DNA from 2 places in the Pseudoalteromonas sp. CR1 genome. Region 1 is predicted to be linked to the other one. Evidence: predicted binding sites of a transcription regulator. Region 1 holds the regulator's gene; the other holds the start of a gene.
The links. The regulator MetJ, encoded in region 1, represses methionine synthesis genes. The targets are predictions, from matches to a motif close to TAGACGTCTAGACGTCTA.

Region 1 (3,398 bases):
ATACCAATTCGCTTAATTAGATTGTCTATTTTGAGGATAAGAAAACCGTGTCGATAACAAGGCAAAAATTTCGTTATTTATTTGTTCTATATGAAAAATTTTTAACGAAGTTAGCGCCGGTTAATCCCTCAAATTGATTAGGTATTATTGCGGATTGGTATTACTTACCAAAGCGCTGGACGGGCTGCACTTAATTTCACATTGCCTTCAGGCGAGCCAGCCCCTTTACCAACACGGCCAATGTTTTTATTTTGCCCAGGCTTTACAAGCTGAAACACGCGCTCTAAATCAGCTAATAAGTCGTTTATATCTTCTATACCGACTGAAACTCGAATAAGCGTGTCGCCAACCCCTGCTTCAAGCCGTGCTTTAGGTTCCATTCCAGCGTGTGTCATCGTTGCAGGATGGCATATTAAGCTCTCAACTCCGCCCAAAGACTCTGCCAAGCTGAAATCACGTAAGCTTGTTAAAAACGCCGCAGCATCGTTTATGTCGCCTTTAATATCAAAACTCACCATGCCACCAAAGCCCAGTTGCTGAGCTTTAGCTAATTCATGCTGTGGGTGCGATTCAAGGCCTGGGTAATACACTTGACGAACAAATTCAGACTCATCTAAATATTTAGCAATCGATAATGCGTTTTCTTGATGCTGCTTTAAACGCACATTGAGTGTTCGCAAGCCACGCAATGTTAAATAACTATCAAATGGCGCACCTGTAATACCTATATTATTTGCCCACCATGCCAATTCATCGCCCAGCGCTTGTGAAGCTGCAATCACCGCACCGCCTACTACATCTGAATGGCCGTTGATGTATTTGGTGGTCGAGTGCACCACTATATCAACACCAAATTTAATGGGGTTTTGTAATGCCGGTGATAAAAATGTGTTATCAGCAGCAACTAAAGCACCGCACTGCTTAGCAATATCGGTTATTGCTTTAATATCAGTTAAGCGTAGTAATGGGTTACTGGGTGTTTCTATCCAAATTAGCTTAGGTTTAATTGCTAAAATTTTGTCCAAGCTTTGTGCTTGAGTTAAATCTAAGACTTCCAGCTTAAGCAAACCGCGCTTTTGCAGTGAAGTAAATAAACGATAGCTGCCGCCGTAACAATCATGAGGGATCACCAACGTATCATCATGATTCAAAATTTGCGTAGCCAAATGAACGGCAGACATGCCCGTAGCAGTAATAATGCCCCTTGCTCCGCCCTCTAGTTCGGCTAACGTTTCAGCTAAAATATCACGATTAGGGTTACCACTTCGTCCGTAATCATATTGGCGTTTTGTATCAAAGTCGGCAAACGAATAAGTTGTCGATAAATAAATAGGTGCGACAACTGCGCCATGATGTTTGTCGGCTTCAACACCACTTCTCACTGCAATGGTTGCTTTATTTTTTTCGCTCATATTCGTCACCTGCTCAATTTGGATGTTTAGACGTCTAAAAGAGTAATTTATCTCATTAAAGATGTCAAAACATTTAAAGCTCTAGATGGCTAAATAACTAGTATTTGACTATCTTTTTTAAATCGATAGAATTTCACGCATATTCATATGCATTGTAGCGCATGTGAGCAATTATTAATCTGAGGCGACGATACATCTTATGGCTAAATGGAATGGTGAGTATATTCACCCATACGCAGAACACGGGAAAAAATCAGAACAAGTAAAAAAAATTACCGTTTCGATCCCACTAAATGTATTAAAGGTATTAACGGACGAGCGCACGCGTCGTCAAATTAATAACCTACGTCATGCAACAAACAGTGAACTACTTTGTGAAGCGTTTTTACATGCATTTACCGGCCAACCTTTGCCTAACGATGACGACTTACGTAAGGATAACGCCGAAAAAGTCCCTGAAGAAGTGAAAAAAATAATGCAAGAAATGGGGCTAGAAGTGCCTGTGTTAAACGAAGACTAAACGTAATTTTAGACACAAAAAAACCTCAATTAATTGAGGTTTTTTTGTGTCTAAAATTACAACCTAACACTTATTCCATGTAATTTTCAGGTAAATCAATTTGTGCAACACCTGACTCTACCGCAGCCATTGCAACCGCTTTTGCAATGCGTGGTAGTAAACGAGGATCCATTGGTTTTGGAATAATATACTTATCACCAAACTCCAGCTTATCAACACCCGCAGCCGTCAGTACTTCAGCAGGTACAGGCTCTTTAGCAATACTTCTAATTGCTTCTACGGCAGCTATTTTCATTTCATCATTAATTGCACTGGCGCGTACATCAAGAGCACCGCGGAATATAAACGGAAAACACAGTACATTATTAACTTGGTTAGGGTAATCTGAACGACCCGTTGCCATAATTAGATCGTTTCGAGCAGAGTGGGCCAATGCAGGATCAATTTCAGGATCGGGGTTAGAACAGGCAAACACAACTGGCTTTTCTGCCATTAACTTTAAATCGTCGGCGGCTAATAGATTAGGACCCGATACACCAACAAATACATCTGCGTCTTCAATCACATCTTGCAACGTGCGCTTGTCTGTATTGTTTGCAAAAAGTTTTTTGTATTCATTTAAGTCATCACGACGAGTATGAATAACACCTTTACGGTCAAGCATGTATATGTGCTCACGCAAAGCGCCACACTTAATTAAAAGCTCCATACAAGCAACCGCAGCAGCACCCGCCCCCAAACACACAATAGTGGCATTTTCGATAGACTTGCCCTGCACCTCAAGCGCGTTCAACATACCCGCAGCGGTTACAATAGCTGTACCGTGCTGATCATCATGAAATATAGGAATACTGCAGCGTTCAATCAACGCTTTTTCTATTTCAAAGCACTCTGGCGCCTTTATATCTTCGAGGTTAATACCGCCAAATGTGTCGGCAATATTAGCCACTGTATTAATAAAATCTTCCGTGGTGCGATGTTTAACTTCAATATCAATAGAATCAAGGCCAGCAAATCGCTTAAACAGTAACGCCTTACCTTCCATTACAGGTTTTGAAGCAAGTGGGCCTAAATTGCCCAGGCCTAAAATTGCAGTACCATTAGTGATAACCGCAACCATATTCCCTTTGCCGGTGTATTTATAAGCGTTTGCAGGGTCAGCAGCTATTTCGCGTACTGGTTCTGCAACTCCTGGGCTATATGCTAATGCGAGATCTTTAACCGTTTCAGCAGGCTTGGTTAGCTCAATGCTAATTTTTCCTGGAACGGGGTGCGAATGATAGTGTAGTGCTTGTTCACGAAAGTCTGACATAACGCGATTGTATCCTGCAATTAAAGTAAAAGTGAGAGGTGAAGTTTAGGCTACGATACCCTTATTATTTTTAAATTCCAAGCAATATCAGGTCTATCCTGTTATATGCTAGTTCGATTAATTTTAAGAGGTTTTTCAATAACTTTAGTAAATT
Region 2 (3,398 bases), on a different contig from region 1:
TCTAAGTCTTCGAGTTTTTCTTCTAACCTAATTAAGCTGCTAGTTATGTAGTCTAACGCATCAAAAATACGTTCATCTCGCTGGCTATCACTTACCGTTTGAGTGGCTTTTTCTGTACTTGTTGATACCGCTTGAAGTTTACTTTTAATGCCCAAACCCACAAGTAGCTTAGCTTGTTTTAACGCTTTGTTTTTATCGCTAGGCGCAAATAAAGGCTTACCATTAAAAAATAAGGCTACTTTTTCTTCTGAGATCTTTAGTTTTGCCGCTAGGTTTGTACACGCTGTTTTTGTGTCAACGTTATCAGCGAGTCCAGCAAACATAACGCGAAAATTATCGGTCATTTAAATATCCCTAAAGCTTTATAATTTAATGAGTATATACCTAAAGTATAAAAAAGTTCGAGGACCAATTAATAGTTATTTGTATAACCATAAATTAGCAGTGTTAAACAAAATAAGAAGCTATAAAAAACGGCCCTTAAAAGGACCGTTTTTTTATTGCTTTGCTCTTAAAGACCTGAAGCTGCGCGAAGTGCTTCAGCTTTATCTGTGCGTTCCCACGGGAATTCGTCACGGCCAAAATGGCCGTAAGCTGCAGTAGGAAGGTAGATAGGGCGCTCTAAATCAAGCATTTGAATTAAGCCGTATGGGCGTAAGTCAAAGTGCTCGCGAATTAGTTCGATTAAACGTGCTTCTTCTAACTTACCAGTTCCAAACGTTTCAACACTGATTGAAGTAGGCTCTGCAACACCAATAGCGTAAGACACTTGTAATTCACACTTATCAGCAAGGCCAGCAGCTACTACGTTTTTAGCCACGTAACGTGCAGCGTATGCAGCTGAGCGGTCAACTTTTGATGGATCTTTACCAGAGAAAGCACCACCACCATGACGGGCCATACCGCCGTATGTATCAACGATGATTTTACGACCAGTTAAACCACAATCACCCATTGGGCCACCAATTACAAAGCGACCTGTTGGGTTAATGAAAAATTTAGTTGCGCTTGTGATTAGTTCAGCAGGAAGTACTGGCTTGATGATTGTTTCCATCACTGCTTCAACTAAGTCATTTTGTGAGATATCTTCGCTGTGCTGAGTTGACAGAACAACTGCGTCAATACCAACTGGCTTGCCATTTTCGTATGCAAAAGTAACTTGAGATTTTGCATCTGGACGTAACCAGTTAAGCTCGCCGCTTTTACGTACTTGCGCTTGACGTTGAACTAAACGGTGAGAATACGTGATAGGTGCAGGCATTAATACTTCTGTTTCGTTACATGCGTAACCAAACATTAAACCTTGGTCACCAGCGCCTTGTTCTTCTGGGCTAGTGCGGTCAACGCCTTGGTTAATATCAGGAGACTGTTTACCAATTGTGTTTAAAATTGCACACGAGTCTGCATCAAAACCCATGTCTGAATGCGTGTAGCCAATTTCACGTACTGTTTTACGTGTAATCTCTTCTATATCAACCCATGCGCTAGTCGTGATTTCACCACCAACCATAACCATACCAGTTTTCACGTATGTTTCGCACGCAACGCGGGCATGAGAGTCTTGCTCTAGGATAGCATCAAGAACCGCATCAGAGATTTGGTCGGCGATTTTATCCGGATGACCTTCAGAAACAGATTCAGAAGTAAATAAATGTTTTGCCATTGTATTTCTGCTCACAAATATTGCGCTTCACAAACGTCGGTATTAGCGCTAAAAAATTAAGGGTCGTATTTTATCTAAAACAAAACACCTTGCATAGTGTTTTTACGCCTAGACGTCTAAATAAAATTAGTTATGACATTATGGTCTTAAAAAATATTCATAATACCTCATTTTTATAGGGTTTTTAATTGCACACAGCCCCCACAATAAGTAAGAATGGTCGCTATAACAGTGCTCATATAATTTGAGTACATAAACGAACACATAAATACCCGCGCAAATACATATATAAGGTAGGAGAATTCATGCCATCTCGCAAAGAACTTGCAAATGCTATTCGCGTCTTGTCAATGGACGCAGTACAAAAGGCCAAATCTGGTCACCCTGGAGCCCCTATGGGCATGGCTGATATCGCAGAAGTATTATGGCGCGATTATCTAAAACATAATCCATCAAATCCAGAGTGGGCAGACCGAGATCGATTTATTCTTTCAAACGGCCACGGTTCAATGCTTATCTATTCTTTATTGCACTTAAGTGGTTATGATTTACCGCTGGACGAAATTAAAAACTTCCGTCAAATGCACTCTAAAACACCAGGTCACCCAGAATATGGTTATGCGCCAGGTATCGAGACTACTACGGGCCCATTAGGTCAAGGGATCACAAATGCGGTAGGTATGGCAATTGCTGAAAAAGCGCTTGCGGCACAATTTAACCGTGAAGGGCACGACATTGTCGATCACCATACCTACGCATTTATGGGCGACGGTTGTTTAATGGAAGGTATTTCGCATGAAGCCTGTTCACTTGCCGGCACATTAGGCCTAGGTAAGCTAGTTGCTTTTTGGGACGACAACGGTATTTCAATCGACGGTGAAGTTGAAGGTTGGTTTAGCGATGACACACCAGCACGTTTTAAAGCGTACGGTTGGCACGTAATAAGCGGCGTTGATGGCCACGATAGCGATGCGGTAAGTGCTGCGATAGCAGAAGCAAAAAGCGTTACTGATAAACCAACGCTAATTTGTTGTAAAACAATTATTGGTTACGGTTCGCCTAATAAATCAGGTAGCCACGACTGTCACGGTGCACCACTTGGCGATGACGAAATTAAAGCGTCTCGTGAGTTTTTAGGTTGGACGGGCGATGCCTTTGAAATCCCTGAAGACATTTACGCACAGTGGGATGGAAAAGCTAAAGGCCAAGAGCTTGAATCAAGCTGGGACAAAAAGTTTGCAGCCTATGCAAAAGCATTCCCAGAGCTTGCCGCTGAATACAAACGCCGTACAAATTCAGATTTACCTGCGGATTGGGCTGAAAAGTCTCAAGCGTATATTGAAGAGTTACAAGCAAACCCAGCGAACCCGGCGTCACGTAAAGCGTCACAAAATGCATTAAATGCATTTGGTCCATTATTACCAGAATTTATGGGTGGCTCTGCCGATTTAGCAGGATCAAACTTAACAATTTGGGAAGGCTCTAAAGGCCTAACTGCTGACGATGCAAGCGGAAACTACGTTTACTACGGTGTGCGTGAGTTTGGTATGTCGGCAATTATGAATGGTATTGCGCTTCATAAAGGGTTTATTCCATATGGTGCAACGTTCTTAATGTTTATGGAGTACGCACGCAACGCAGTGCGTATGGCTGCATTAATGAAGCAACCAAGCATTTTTGTATACACGCACGATTCAATCGGTTTGGGTGAAGATGGTCCAACTCACCAACCAGT

Region 2: the regulator MetJ is predicted to act here: its motif matches at 1,765-1,782, upstream of metK (methionine adenosyltransferase).

Annotation. Positions count from the first base shown of each region.
Region 1 covers NZ_JAHXRM010000012.1:63,249-66,646, reverse strand. The annotation lists gene metB (cystathionine gamma-synthase) at 165-1,412, opposite strand; gene metJ (met regulon transcriptional regulator MetJ) at 1,612-1,932, shown strand; gene KZZ04_RS11840 (malic enzyme-like NAD(P)-binding protein) at 2,003-3,244, opposite strand.
Region 2 covers NZ_JAHXRM010000001.1:277,966-281,363, forward strand. The annotation lists gene KZZ04_RS01310 (hypothetical protein) at 1-344, opposite strand, end outside; gene metK (methionine adenosyltransferase) at 512-1,663, opposite strand; gene tkt (transketolase) at 1,969-3,398, shown strand, end outside.